2 regions of the Virgibacillus sp. DJP39 genome follow, and region 2 is predicted to be linked to the other one. Evidence: riboswitches for the same ligand, from Rfam matches in the RefSeq annotation. Region 2 holds a riboswitch; the other holds the start of a gene.

Region 1 (7,906 bases), on a different contig from region 2:
GAACTCTTTAGGTGAACGAACATCAATCATTGTATGTGTTTCTTTATTTTTCAATTCAAATAATCTTTCTAGTTTAATATCTTGAACCATCATCAGTACTCCTTTTTTAAGTCCTCATCGTCGACACAACAAGCCCAGTATTGCCAATAGCTGCATTGCTTATAATCCGATTATCCAAGGGAGTTTAATTTTTGTAACTGTATATTTTATTAAGTTATATATTAATTTTATCACAGGATGATGATCAACATTAGGATTATGCTATAGTTATTGTCTATAGTTTTCTATAATAAAAGAAAAGGAGGCGTTCTGATGAGCAAAATGTCGTATGCAGGTTTACTGAATCAAACATTAGATATATATGAAAAAGAGGGCAGTCTTACAGCTTACAAGTATATTACAGATAACGCTACAAAAGTTTGTGGGAATACAGCACAGTTGTTTAATTTTCGATATTCTCTTGCCAGTGCCTCAGGCCTTGAAGTTGAAGCTTTGAATCTAATGCGGGAAGCAATAATTGAAAATGGCTACTGGTACGAGTATGACTACTTAATGGCTGATGAAGATTTAATATCGCTACGTAAATATGATGAATTTGATGAACTGGTGAACATTTGTAAGGAAAGGGAAGTACTCGCTAAAACTTTAGCTAAACCCGAACTAAAAGTTATCAATAGCAAAAGGACTTCAAGTGATTTAGTGATAGTTGCGATCCATGGTGATCAAGAAAATATCGAAATCACTGAAGAGTATTGGCCTTCTATTGGTAATAAGCTAGTTTTACCGCAATCTTCTCAAATAGAATTCTCGAATGCATATGTCTGGGATGACGTAGACATAGGAGCCAATGAATTAAAGGTACACGTTGAACAAGAAGGGCACATGAAAAGTAATCAGAGTTCGCTAATAATCGGGGGGTTTTCCGCTGGATGTAGAGTGGCACTAAAAGCGATTCTCACGAAAAAAGTTGAGGCAGTAGATGGTTTAATATTTATGGCTCCGTGGTTACCTGAAATTGATGAATATGAGGAACTGATACATCACCTTAAGGGTATTAAGGTTTATGTTCTTTGTGGTGACCAAGACAACGATAGTTTGGACTGTACCAAAAGGTTCGTTGAAATCTTAGCGACCAATAATATCGCATATTCATTTAAAGTTATTAAAGATCTAAGTCATGAATATCCTGATGATTTTAACCTTTATATAGAACAAGGAATAGATTTCATATCACATATATAAAACCCCCCCCCTATACAACTGGGGGGATAGAATATTGGTTTACTGTTTTAGAACACTTAGTTGACTGCCAAGATATTTTGCCAATTCTAGCATGCCATATTTATCAGCCTGTGCTTCTGCATCAGAGTTGTAATTTGTATTTGTATTCACATCATAGGTGAAGATCTCACCGTTTTCGTTATAAATGAATTCGATGCCAGCTACTTTTATGTCATTATTATGAAGGAATTCTTCATATTTTTGTATGATAGGGTCCTGGAAGTTATTAATCACCTGGAATTTTGGTTTCTCAGGAACTTCTTCACCAACTGGACAAAACAAATCGTCAATTTTGCATGCATCTGCAGGGCATAGTTCAAATCCTTCTGATGTATCCACTTGAACAGCGTAAACAAATTTCCCTCCAACAAATTCACATCGGGTTATATAAGGCTCTGGCGCTTGGATGTATTCCTGGATAAGTGTTATTCCATCAATTGATGGGTCAAATGATGGGCCATCAAGATATTCCTCTAATGCCTCAATTGAGTGGAAAAGCTGTACGCCAAGTCCTTTTCCAGCGCGGTTATGCTTTGTTATAAAAGATGGAAGATCTAAATCTTTTGCAGCCTGGATAATCTCATCTTTCCCAACAGCCGCAATTGTTTTCGGTGTTTTAACACCAGCAATATCTAGTGCTGTATATTGGTTTACTTTACTTACCTCAAGGCGGAGTGCACGACTGCCGTTAACTACTGTACGTCCATGGCGTTCAAGCCATGATAGTACGGCTTCTGTGAGCTCAGGTGCAAATCTATTGCCGCGTGTATGGGAAGAAGCGCTCATCCGGCTGTAAAAGACTCCTTCAGGTGGAACTTTAGATAAATCAACAGTGCCTTTATCTAAATGCCACTCTTCATAAGGAAGGTTTAATTCTTCCAATCGCTTTATTAAATGTGCTGTCCATTCATTATTTTCATGGATTACATAAATTTTTTCACTCATGTTTAGTACCTCCTATTTTATCATGCAAGCTTTCTTTAAAGTCACCCCTGACCAAGGAGCTTCCGCTTTTCTTCAACCAAAGGCATTACTTGTTTTGAGAATCTTTCCATTTCTTCTAATTGAGGTGAGAACTGTAGAAGTAAAAGATCTACACCAATATTTTCAAACTCAATAATGCGGTCCGCAATTTGCTCAGGTGTACCGATTAAATTGGGACGTAATCCTCTGTTAGAGACCGAGTAATCGTTCAGTTTAACTTGTTGTTCAAGCTGTGATTTACCAACGAAATCCTCATATCCAGAGTAACCACTTGTTTCTTTCATATCGGTAATTCTCTTCCACTCTTCCACGACTTCTTCTTCGGTATCGCGGCAAATGATATATGCAGCTAGACCAAATGATTGTAGGGGTTCTTTACCAGTTTCTGCTCGTAGTGCTTTCATGTTTTCCACTTTGGTTTTGATCTCTTCAACCGTTCCGCCATGCATTACATAGGCATCACACGCATCCACAATTACTTGTTTTCCACGCTCACTTTCGCCACCTGCATATAAAATCGGGTTTGGTCGTTGTACAGGCTTTGGTTCCAAGTGGGCATTTGAAACCTCATAGAACTTACCTTTATAGTTGAATTGTTTTTCTGTCCACATACCTTTTAATACATCTAAAAATTCCTCTGTTCGTTTGTAGCGTTCATCATGCTCTGTGAAGTCTCCGTTGTATTGCCGTGCTTCTTCTTCCCACCAGCCTGAAACAACGTTTAAAGTAAAGCGGCCATTAGAAATATGGTCGATATTTGCAGCCATTTTAGCTGTGACAGCAGGGTTGTGAAAAACGGGTCTAACTGCAGCCATAATCTCAATTTTATCGGTAACAGCAGCAAGTGCAGCAGCAGTTGACCAAGCTTCTATCGAATCATGTTCAATTCCTTTTATATCATTTAAATATAATTCAGCAATTAATGTAGTATCATATCCCCATTTTTCCGCAGATTGTACGACTTGTTTAGCATATTCAAAAGTTGGAGGCATATTTTCATCGTCTACGTTTCGTAGCCATCCCCCAAATATAGGTAACCAAAAACCATATTTCATGCTGTTTATCCCCCTGTTTTTTTAAAATGGCTTGTGCAGTTATTAATTTCTTTACTATCTAAAAAAACCTCTTCGGTAAGAAGAAGTTTTGTGACTAGCTTCTCTTATCTCTCAGAGCAATCGCTCTGCTGGAATTAGCACCTTTTTGAAAAGATCAAAGGGTTGCTGGGTTTCATAGGGCCATTCCCTCCACCGCTCTTCATAAGAATATTCAATTAAAGTAATCATACCAGATAACTAGGAAATAAATCAATTACCTTGTTTCACTTTACAAAATTATGTGATTTTTATATAGTAAACTTATATATACCTCATAATACTAGGTAGGTGGTGATAAAATATGTTTAATCGCGAATTAGTAAAAGGAAGTACATCTCTTCTTATACTCCAGCTGTTGAATGATCGGGATATGTACGGGTATGAATTGGTGAAGGAAATGGATAGAAGAAGTGATCACCATTTCCAGGTGAAAGAGGGTACACTTTACCCAGCACTGCACAAGCTTGAAAAACAAGAGTATATTGAGTTTTATTGGGAAAATCAGGAAAAGGGGCCTGCGCGTAAATATTACCGAATTACAACAGAAGGAAAAAAGATTTTAGATGAGAAAACGAGCGAATGGCATCGTTATGTACAGGTAATGAATAATTTAATTGGGAGAAATGAATCATGAGTTTAGTGAATCAGCAATTTTTCCAGGAATTAGATAAGAGATTGGCCATCACCCCGATAAACAGAAAATACTGGCAGACTATGAGATGCACGTTTACGAGCTATTACAGGAAGAGTCGGTAGAAGAGGGACACAAGTACGAGAAAATTGTCTCAAGACAGGATCACCACGTGAAATTGCGGAAGTTTGGAAAGAAGAAGCAACTGCTACTCCAAAAAGGACACAGTGGCTATTTATTCTAGTCAATATTGGCTTTTTTATAGGTGGTAGTTTATTAACGTTAAGCTATAATGTTTTTAAATGGAAATGGATTGATTTAATATGGTTAAGGCTTACCGCGATGCCTTCCATCATAATGTTTGCCTATATCCTTTTCTGGAGCTTAATTGGCTATGAGATTGGTAGGGAATTTGGTCATGGAGGGCATAAGTTGTTAAGGAAAACCTTTGTAATATCAATTGTGCCTAATTTAGTATTGATGTATTTAACTATTTTTAAGCTTATTCCACTTGAATGGTTTCAACCTCTTCTGAGTGTGCCGTTTATAGCTGCATGCGTCATAACAACTGGGTTTCTTTACCCGGTAAGCTGGATTGGCTACCAATGGGGAAGAAAGGCTTCAGTATAAACGGGGGCTATTTAGTCCTTGTAATGAAATCTCAAATCCCTCTAGTCTGTTAAATATATTTTTTTGTTTGTATACATAGAACTACTAAGTATATAGAATAACAATATAAGGTGGGGTAGGAATGGATGTTCAAACTAATAAGAGTGATTGGTTCTTTCTAATAATTTGTATAGCGCTTGGTGTACTGGCAGAACTGAGTTTTTTTCATGGAAGCATAGGTGTTTCATATCTCGTATTTTTTATCAGGATTTTACGCAATATTATTTCTTCGATACCGTTTTAAATTTACATATACAAGGGTTGGATTACTTTTAATGGGGTGTATAGGATTGTTGTCAGGGAACAAAAAGTGGAAGAAAAGCTGGAAAATTTAACAGTTTATTAAACTATTTTCTTCTCGTTTTTTGTGCTATCTGTTATACTGTTTATATAACAGATGTGCAAAAAAAGAATGAGGTGGTTCAATGTGTATATCAATCTTGATTTAGAAGCAACAGAACCCATTTATACGCAGTTAAAAAACCAGATAATAGCAGGTATAGCAAGAAAAGAAATTCTGCCAGGTGAGGGATTGCCGTCCGTGCGTTCACTTGCTGCAGATATTGGAATAAATCTTCATACAGTAAACAAGGCATATCAGCAGTTGAAACAGGAAGGATTTATCTTAATCCATCGTCAAAAGGGTGTTGTTGTTCATCCTGATGGTGTGCCTAAAGCGGATAGTGATCATATAAAACAGCTTAAACATATACTGCATCCGTTAATAGCAGAATCCGTATGCCGGGATATAAGTGAGAAGGAATTTATACAACTGTGTAAGGGATTGTATCGTGAATTTCAAGAGGAAGAAGGTGGCGAGGAATGAATGCAATGATGATTTTTTTACTTTTGATAATTTTGGTTCCGGTCTTTATATCCCTGATGTTTATTCCATATTGGACCAGAAAGACAGAAAGCTTTGGTGTGTCAATTCCAGAAGATGTCTATAACAGCACAGGCTTAAAAAAGATGCGGAAACAATATGCTTTTTTGACGGGTATATTGAGTGCAGTCGTAGCAATTATATTTCTTGTCCTGGGCTCCTCGATTGAAAATGAGGAAACGATGAGCATTCTTTTTTCACTAGTAATTGCCGTATTTATTGTGGCAAGCTTTTTAATTTACCTTAAGTTCCATCGTGAGATGAAGGTGTTGAAGAAGAGTCAGAACTGGTCAGAAAAAAAGTCGCAAAGGCTTGTAGTAAATACTCAATTTCGTGATCAAAAGCTTACGTACTCGAATTTTTGGTTTGTCTTATCTTTTATTATTGCATTTGCATCAATTTTTATCACGTTTCGATTTTATGAACGAATACCTGAGAAAATCCCGATGCAATATAACTTTAGTGGAGATGTGACCAACTACTCAACTAAATCATATCGTACGTTATTGGTCATGCCAATTATGCAGATCTATTTAACGCTATTGTTTATCTTTTTAAACACCATGATTTCTAAAGCAAAGCAACAAGTGAATGCCGAGCAACCGGAAGAATCCATGCGTAAAAATGTTATTTTTAGGCGCAGATGGTCCGCATATATAATAAGTACCGGAATTGCTACGACAATCTTGTTTACTATTATCCAATTTTCTTTTATTTTCACAATAAATCAACAGGTACTGGTTATTGCCCCACTTGTATTGACAATTGGATTAACTGTATGGGCAATTGTGCTCTCAATTACAACAGGGCAGGGTGGCAGTCGCCTGAAAACAAGTACGGGACAAAATGGCAAAGTGATTGATAGAGATGATGATCAGTATTGGAAGCTAGGGGTATTTTACTATAATAGAAATGATCCCTCTATCTTTTTAGAGAAACGTTTTGGAGTCGGTTGGACAAATAACTGGGCACACCCGTTATCATGGATAATAATTCTAATCATCATTGCTGGTGCTATTGGAATACCACTATTGTTAGGAGCTTAATATGAAGACACTATTAATGGATACGATGCGCAAAAGTGACGCAACACAAGTGCTTGCGATATTTCAAGAAGGAATAGATACAAAAAATGCAACCTTTGAGACAAAAGTTCCTACATGGGAAGAGTGGGACCGTGATCATATTTCATCTTGCAGGCTGGTTGCACGTGAAGGGGATCGAGTGGTCGGTTGGGCAGCATTGACTCCTGCTTCATCTCGTGCCGCTTATGCAGGTGTAGCGGAGGTGAGTATATATTTGCGGATTGAAAGCGTAGGTCAAGGGCTAGGCAGTAGACTTCTTGAAGCATTGATTAAAACAAGTGAGGAAAATGGATTTTGGACGTTAACCTCTGGGATTTTCCCGGAAAATAAAAATAGCATGGCATTACATGAGAAGCTGGGTTTTCGTAAAATGGGGACTCAGGAAAGAATTGGGAAACTGGATGGTGTCTGGCGTGACGTTGTGCAGATGGAGCGGCGTAGTGAAGTTGTTGGGGTTTAAATAAATCCAACTCCTATGGGTGATCTTATAAAAGCTTTAAACGAACGAACTGAATATAGCGAAAAGATAAGGCAGGCCATTATGTAATGGCCTGCCTTATCTACTAGAAGGAACGGGTTTATCCGCGTCTTCCACCTCTGCCGCCTCGTTTTGTCTCTGTACTACGTTTAAGAGAGTACTGAGTTTCTTCACTAGACTTCAAAAAGTTACTTATTTTATCTTCAAAGTTTTCTTTTGGTTTGAAGTTACCCTTAGATCTATTGTCTTTGTTCCTCGTTTGGCGTTGTGGTCGATCGACAGTTTGCTTGATGGATAAGGCAATTTTTCCTTCTTTTTCACTAATCACCTTAACTTCAATCAGATCTCCTACTTTAAGGTGGTCGTTAACATCTTTTACATAACTGTCTGCGACCTCGCTAATATGAACAAGACCTGTTGAACCTCCAGGTAATTCTACAAACGCTCCAAAATTGGTGATACCTGTTACTTTGCCTTCTACCTTACTACCTATTTCAATTGCCAAAAAGTTTTCCCCCTGAATGATATTGTAAGCACATTATTATAACAGAAAATCAGTATAAAGTGTAGTTATTTAAAAGTTGTCTTGATTATAATAAAGCCGTATCTCAATTATAACAGAATTCATGACTAAAGAATCAACTTTTTGCGCATCCAGATTTTGCTTTATAAATATTTGGAGAAAAATACAGCAAATGTACGTTAAATCCAGTGTGTAAAAAGAGATACAAACCTGTAAAAACACGTGACATGTTTAGATTTTTTTTATGTGGGGACAGGATAGTATAAGCGTAATTAGAG
Region 2 (7,906 bases):
TGGATTCTCCTTTGGGATTGAACCATCCATGTTCATTCGCAGAATCTTTCCCGAAAGACTATCCAAATCCTGTGCATTGTTTTCAACAGTTGCATCACCAGTAGTAATGTACAGCTTGTCATCTGGACCGATAGCAATTCTTCCACCCTGATGGTATTTACCGCCTGGAATTTTGTCGAGCAATATCTCTATTTCCTGCCAACTATTTTTGGTTTCTCTCATTCTAATAACACGTTGAAAATATTCTCCATTTTCCTGATAGGAATAATAAGCAAAGGCTTCTTTTGGTTCATTAATGGCTATACCCAGCAGGCCAGCTTCTGCCTGATTTGATATTTCTTGGTCAAAGTTAACTGTTTTCCTTGTCTGATCCCCATTTTCTACTGTTACAATTGCTTCAGTTCTTTCACTAATATAGAACGTTTCGTTTATAAGTTGTATTTCCCACGGTTCATTTAAATTTTTTGCAATAACGCTGAATTCCGCATTACTGTTGGGTGGAGTTTGTTTATCAACTGTTTCTTCTGAACAACCAACTAGTAAAAAAAGTAAACAGAATGCTGCAAAGAAAGTTTTCAACATTATCTCTCCCAACTTAGTTTTGTTTGCTATAGTTTAACGTTGTTTTGTATAAGCTTCAAATCCCATAAAATAACGTTCCTGGTGTCCGCTTTTTTGCTTGGATATATCTTCACTGAACAATGATTTTATCCGCTACTTTGTTATCAATTTGATTATTAGGTCCAACATCTACAACCCAAATTTTTACTTTTTGGCCTGACTTCAACTCTGAAAAAATTGCAACCTCTCCACTGATTTCAGTTTTGTTATCCACCAAAATATCATAAGTTGGATAGCTTGCTTCTGGGTCTACTTCACTATTTGCTACAAGGATACTTTCTTCTTTCATTTCAATAATTTCCCCTTGAAAGTTTGCTTCATTGTCGTTAACACAACTCATAACGAACAGAAGAATTACCATAGACGCAAGTGCTAATATTTTTCTCATGATAACCCTATCCTTTCTTGGTATATCTGACGAACAAAATCACTAAAAAGTCTCTGACTCTTATTCACTAATGCTTTTTACATACAAGCTCTGATTTATTCATATACCTTATAGAAAAATAAAACTGTTTAGCTGGATTAAGTAATAACCTTCCAGTTTGGCTTATGAAATCTTTATTCCGTTGGCCTCATGTAGAAGGAATTATTGATAATAATCTATGGATTTCACTATTTCTTTTTATCATATAAATCAAAAGTTAAGGCAATAGTGGACAAAATCACCCCAAGGATTAATGATGTGGTTCCGTATACTGCAGATGCCACCCATCCTTTTCCAAACCAGACATATAACCAAGCACAAATGCTAAATAAGATAAAAACCGAACAAATAACATATTTAAGTTTCTTCTTTTTTGGCAGGAATAGATGTATTGAATAAAAAGCTACAGAGCTGAAAAAAACAATCATAACCAACAAAAATATATCCAAATTTCATTACCCCTTAAATATAGTACATTAACTTAATACAGTTATCCCTACGAGAATTGCGGTTAAAAAGTAAGGGGCTGAAAAAATGGTAAACACAGCAATGAAAGCCTTCTCAAAATTAGATTCTGTACTAAATTTATATTTATTTTACCATAAATCCAATAATTCATAGATAACTCTGAAAAAATGAATTATTATTTTTTGTATCCATGGTTGAGTAGATAACACATCTTACTCGGAGTGATAGTGTATATCCCGAAGTTAGGCTAGGACAAGGTCTATAGATTTTTATAACCTACAACAATTTTTTATAAATTAATGGTTGACGGAAGTAACTATTGGATATATAATTATCGTTAAATTCAAATAACTCTTATCAAGAGCGGCGGAGGGAATAGGCCCTGTGAAGCCCAGCAACCATCTGGCTATACTTTAGCTGTGAAAGGTGCTAAATCCTACAGGTCAATAATGATCTGGAAGATAAGGGGAGGACCGGTTACAAACGCCCTCTTCTTAGGAAGGTGGTTTTTTATTTTCCCTCCTTTTTATACTCCCAGACCATTAATAGCCTACCACTAAAGGAGGAATTATTAATGTCAAATTTCAATCTTCACAACCCGGAAACAGTACTGCTTCACGGAGGTCAGCAACCTGACCCAACAACAGGTTCACGAGCTGTCCCTATCTATCAAACAACTTCCTATTTATTTCGCGATACAGAACATGCACAAAACTTATTTGGTCTTGCAGAACCCGGAAATATCTATACTCGCATTGGAAATCCTACAGTAGATGTTTTTGAGCAACGAATAGCTTTGCTTGAAGATGGTGTTGCTGCTGTCGCAACATCTTCTGGTATGGCCGCAATTACACTTGCAATTTTAAACGTGGCTGGTGCAGGTGATGAGATTGTTGCAGATAGTAATTTATATGGCGGGACATACAGTCTGTTTGCGAATACGTTACCACGCTATGGAATAGATGTTAAATTCGTTAATGCTACCGATCCAGAAGAAATCCGTGCAGCACTGACTGATAAAACAAAAGCTGTTTTTGGAGAGATTATTACGAACCCAAGTCTTAATGTTTTCGATGTTGAAACCGTCGCAGCAATCGCCCATGAGCATGGCATCCCATTAATTATTGATAATACATTTGCAACTCCATATGTTACAAAACCACTCACTTTCGGTGCTGACATCGTGGTACATTCTGCAACCAAATGGATTGGTGGTCATGGTACAACGATTGGCGGTGTTGTTGTTGATGGGGGCCGTTTTAATTTTGATAATGAAAAGTTCCCTGGATTTACTGAACCCGATGAAAGCTATAATGGACTCCGTTATATTGACGTAGGCCCGGCAGCATTCGCAATTAAATTACGGGTTCAACTTCTCCGTGATATTGGCGCGGCCTTAAGTCCACACAGTGCATTTTTACTTTTACAAGGCTTAGAAACATTACATTTACGTATTGAACGTCACAATAAGAATACAAAGGAAGTCGCTGCATACCTAGAGAAACATCCAGCAGTCGAGTGGGTGAATTATCCTGGACTTAAAGACCATCCATCTCACAGTTTGGCAAAAAAATATTTTAACAATGGATTTGGATCCGTAATAACCTTTGGGGTTAAAGGTGGTCTTGAGGCAGGCAAAAAGCTGATTGACAGTGTGACACTCTGGTCGCATGTTGCGAATGTTGGCGACGCAAAATCGCTTATTATTCATCCAGCTTCAACAACCCATCAACAGCTAAGTGAAGAGGGTTTAAAACAAAGCGGTGTTACAGAGGAACTGGTTCGTTTATCTATCGGAATTGAATCCACTGAAGACATTTTAGCAGATTTGGATCAAGCCATAGCTAAAGCAACAAATTCAGCTGAAACAATCAGTTCCTCTACAGACGACGCCATTAAATGGTTAGTAGGCTCTCCTTTTAAACGGGACAATGGGGCAGTAAGCAAAAAAGTAATAGCAGTATTTGGCCTTGATGATTCGTCAAGTAGTCACTACAGTAGTGCTGAACAACTTAAAAATCTCGGTTTCCATCTTGTAGCGATTAGCGAATCAGAAGAAAAAATCCTTGGTCAGGAATCCTATAAACAGCTTGACGAAGTCCCTTATGGCGTTGATGCAGTATGGTTAAACGGTAAGGTTTTGCCAACAACAATTGAACAGCTCATCAACAAACAGGGTAGAATTCTGTGGGTTGAAAATCCATTAGCCGATGATCATCTTACAGACCAAGCTGGTGCAGCTGGAATTACTCTCGTTTCAAACAAAAATCCTTATCAGGAAGCTATCCGTGTACGAGGGAACAATCCTGCCAATACACCTGTTGAAGTGTAAATGAACCAAAAAAACAGTGAGAGCTTAAATTAATTAGCTCTCACTGTTTTTATTTATCCTATAGAAGTTGATTTCTTTGAAGCTCTTTCACGTTCACTTTTGTTCAGGATTTTTTTACGTAAACGAATTGATTCAGGTGTTACTTCACAATATTCATCGTCATTAAGGTACTCAATTGCTTCCTCTAACGACATTGTTCTTGTTTTTCGAATCGTAGACGTTTGGTCTTTATTTGCTGAACGAACGTTTGTCAAATGCTTTTCTTTTGTTATATTAACTGTTAAGTCATTGTCACGATTATGCTCGCCAACAATCATACCAGCATATAGTTCTGTACCTGGTTCAACAAAGATTACACCACGGTCTTCCAATTGCATGATACCGTATGTGGATGCTTTTCCAGTGTCAAGTCCAACTAGAACACCTTTCGTTCTACCACCAACTTGACCTTTGATGATTGGTTCATACTTATCAAACGTATGGTTTAGAATTCCATAACCACGTGTTTGAGACATGAATTCGGTAGCATAACCAATTAATCCGCGTGAAGGAACTTTAAATTCAATACGAACCTGACCATTACCATGGTTTATCATATCAACCATTTCACCTTTACGTGCACCAAGTGATTCCATTACACCACCAGTGTATTCCTCAGGAACATCAACCTGTACACGCTCTACTGGTTCACATTTTTGACCATCAATTTCTCTGATGATTACCTGTGGCTTAGAAAGCTGTAACTCATAGCCTTCACGACGCATATTTTCAATTAAAATAGATAGGTGCAGTTCTCCACGACCTGAAACAACCCATGCGTCTGGTGATTCTGTTGGATCAACACGCAGACTAACATCTGTTTCAAGTTGCTTTAATAAACGCTCTTCTATTCTTCTTGATGTTAAATACTTACCTTCTTTTCCTGCAAATGGGCTGTTGTTTACAAGGAAAGTCATTTGTAAAGTTGGCTCATCAATGCGAAGGAATGGTAGAGCTTCCGGATGATCCGGTGGGCAAATTGTTTCCCCAACGTTTAGATCCTCAAGCCCTGCAACTGCAACAATATCTCCTGCCTTTGCTTCTTCAATTTCGATACGCTTCAGGCCAATGAAACCGAATAATTTAGAAATACGGGATGCTTTCTGTGTCCCATCTTCCTTCATTAAAACAACTTGCTGTCCTACCTTCATTGTTCCACGGAATACACGGCCTACACCGATTCTTCCAACGTAATCATTGTAATCAAGTAACGCTACCTGGAATTGCAAAGGGTCTACTGACGTATCAGCTGGTGCTGGAATATTTTCTAAAATCGTCTTGAAAACAGGGTCCATTGTTTCTTCTTGTTTATCAGGTTGATCACTTGATGTACCATTTAACGCGGATGCATAAACAACAGGGAATTCCAACTGCTCATCATCAGCTCCAAGTTCGATGAATAAGTCAAGCACTTCATCAATTACTTCACTTGGACGCGCTCCTGGACGGTCAATTTTATTTAACACTACTACTGGAGTAAGTTTTTGTTCTAATGCTTTCTTTAAAACAAATCGTGTTTGTGGCATACACCCTTCATATGCATCAACGACTAACAAAACACCGTCAACCATTTTCATGATACGTTCCACTTCTCCGCCAAAATCAGCATGTCCTGGTGTATCTAAAATATTGATCGCTATATCATTATATTTAATCGCTGTGTTTTTAGCGAGAATCGTAATTCCGCGTTCACGCTCAATATCATTTGAATCCATAGCTCGTTCTTCCACTTGTTCATTTTCACGAAATGTACCCGAGTATTTTAATAATTGATCCACAAGTGTAGTTTTACCATGGTCAACGTGGGCGATGATCGCGATATTCCGAATATCTTCTCTTAATTGCATATTAGTACGCTCCTCTTCCGTTACAGATAACTCAAACTATAATATTGTATCACACTTTGTCACTATTTCAAAATTTTATTTTTCTGAGAACGCTACGATAAATTTAGCACCACCAAGTTCTGAGGTACCAACCGTAATATTTCCGCCTGATTGTTGTACAATTGCACGTGCAATTGCAAGACCAAGTCCCGTCTCTCCTTTATTACCTTTAATAAAACGATGGAAAATTTGAGGCATTAGCTCTTTGTCTATACCTTCCCCATCATCTTCAATACTAATTGTAATCATGCGGTTAATTTGCCTGACATTTATTACTACCTTAGAGTTCGCATGGCGGATTCCGTTAAACGTTATATTCAACAAGGCACGCAATAGTTTTTCAGGGTCAACATGCACATCCAGTGTTTCATCCACTTCGTGTAAAATCCGGATTTCTTTTTCGTTCGTTATGGGCAATGCTCTGTCTAATACTTGATCGACAATTTCCTTTAAATTAACATTTCCAGGCTGATAGGAGGATTGATCACTATCAAGTTTCGCAAGGAGGATCATTTCATTAATTATTTTCTTAAGTCTGTGCACCTCGGTAACCATCACTTCTAAACCTTTTCCCTTTTCTTCCTTATCAAAAACACCATCACGTATTCCTTCAGCATATCCTTGGATGGTCATTAAAGGTGTCTTTAATTCATGACTTGCATTTTGAAAAAATTGTTGTTGGGACTTCATATAACGTTGTAATTCATCTGCCATTTCAAAGACACTTTTTTCAACTTCCTTAATCTCACCGGTAGCATTAATTGGCTCGAGCTTATCAAATTCCCGTTTTTCGATTTTTTTAAGTTGCCATTTCAAGCGTGTTAGTGGAGTTACTAACTTGTTCGTGAAAATATAACTTATAATAACCGCAGCGATTGCTCCTATTATAAAGACAATGAACAGCTTTTTAATAAAGTCCTGCTGTACTGCCTGCAGTTCATTTAATGGTGTCAAAAGGATGAGTTCAAGACCTGTGCTTTCAGGATACATAAGAATTCTGGATGTTACATACTTATTATTCCCTAAACCCCACAATTCTTTTCCCATATTTGAAAAATCATTATCGAGCAAAAGTTCATCAACAACCTGTTTCGGCATTGTTGAATCTAGAACCTTATTTTGGGACCGGTCGTATAGCATTAATTGGAGATTTTGATCCTGTAAGAAACCACTGATATGTTCAACGCTTGGCTGCAGATTTTCCTGGTTAAGTATTTGAACCAGAAGTTCACCTTTTTGATTTAATTCCGCTTTCTCATCCTGAATTAGAAGATCGAGGATCAGTGAATAAATGACAAATCCTGTAACAGACATGATAACCAAAAGTAGTGTAGTGAATGCAATATTTAATTGAAAGTGGAGTTTCATTATTCCTCTTCACTCCGCAATCGGTACCCATATCCCCAGACTGTCTCTAGTTGAATGTCACTCATCTTTTTACGGATTCGTTTGACCAGATCATCTACAGCACGGTCACTTCCGAAATAATCGTCGCCCCATATTTTCACCAGTAACTCTTCCCTTGAGAATGCACGGTTCACGTTTTCTGCAAACAATAGCAGCATTTCGTATTCCTTTGTTGTAATTTCAACTTCTTCCGATTCCCAAAATAAACGCCGATCATTTTTCTGGATGACAAGATTATCTATCCTGATTTTTTCACTCTCCTGATCAGCACTCTGTGTGGGCGGATTTGAACGTTTAAATAAACGTTTCACACGTGCAACCAACTCACGGGGACTAAATGGTTTCGTTAAATAATCGTCCCCACCAAGTTCAATACCAAGGATTTTATCAATTTCTTCATCCTTAGCAGAAATAATGATAATAGGAACATCGCTCACATTTCTGATTTTTTTACAAAAGTCATATCCGTCCATTCCAGGAAGCATAATATCTAAAACCCACATATCAGGAGGTTGTGTTTCCCATAATTGCCAGGCTTCCTCTGCAGATCCCAGTATACTTATTGTAAAACCCTCTTTCTTTAAATAAGCGGACACAATATTTTGGATGTTTGTATCGTCTTCTACAACACCTATATGGTAATTCATCATTAAACCCTCCTTATTTCCTTATCTTATATATATTTTTACATAAGTTCGAGTTTGTGCATAATGATATGAAATACTT

What was found. Region 2 has a riboswitch for S-adenosylmethionine ahead of ACOI1D_RS19560 (aminotransferase class I/II-fold pyridoxal phosphate-dependent enzyme). Riboswitches for the same ligand answer to the same signal wherever they lie in the genome.
Region 1: another riboswitch for S-adenosylmethionine. It lies ahead of ACOI1D_RS10420 (LLM class flavin-dependent oxidoreductase); the one in region 2 lies ahead of ACOI1D_RS19560 (aminotransferase class I/II-fold pyridoxal phosphate-dependent enzyme).

Annotation. Positions count from the first base shown of each region.
Region 1 covers NZ_JBMERP010000026.1:8,937-16,842, reverse strand. Annotated here, with positions in the region: gene mnmH (tRNA 2-selenouridine(34) synthase MnmH) at 1-90, opposite strand, end outside; gene ACOI1D_RS10430 (alpha/beta hydrolase) at 310-1,242, shown strand; gene ACOI1D_RS10425 (ATP-grasp domain-containing protein) at 1,282-2,226, opposite strand; gene ACOI1D_RS10420 (LLM class flavin-dependent oxidoreductase) at 2,268-3,320, opposite strand; SAM riboswitch class I at 3,422-3,528, opposite strand; gene ACOI1D_RS10415 (PadR family transcriptional regulator) at 3,661-3,993, shown strand; gene ACOI1D_RS10410 (hypothetical protein) at 4,348-4,620, shown strand; gene ACOI1D_RS10405 (hypothetical protein) at 4,742-4,903, shown strand; gene ACOI1D_RS10400 (GntR family transcriptional regulator) at 5,087-5,485, shown strand; gene ACOI1D_RS10395 (DUF1648 domain-containing protein) at 5,482-6,588, shown strand; gene ACOI1D_RS10390 (GNAT family N-acetyltransferase) at 6,590-7,087, shown strand; gene ACOI1D_RS10385 (S1 domain-containing RNA-binding protein) at 7,206-7,610, opposite strand.
Region 2 covers NZ_JBMERP010000103.1:1,647-9,552, reverse strand. Annotated here, with positions in the region: partial or broken gene ACOI1D_RS19575 (PQQ-dependent sugar dehydrogenase) at 1-582, opposite strand, end outside; gene ACOI1D_RS19570 (hypothetical protein) at 692-1,009, opposite strand; gene ACOI1D_RS19565 (hypothetical protein) at 1,237-1,497, opposite strand; SAM riboswitch class I at 1,868-1,984, shown strand; gene ACOI1D_RS19560 (aminotransferase class I/II-fold pyridoxal phosphate-dependent enzyme) at 2,091-3,848, shown strand; gene typA (translational GTPase TypA) at 3,902-5,734, opposite strand; gene ACOI1D_RS19550 (sensor histidine kinase) at 5,810-7,141, opposite strand; gene ACOI1D_RS19545 (response regulator transcription factor) at 7,141-7,827, opposite strand.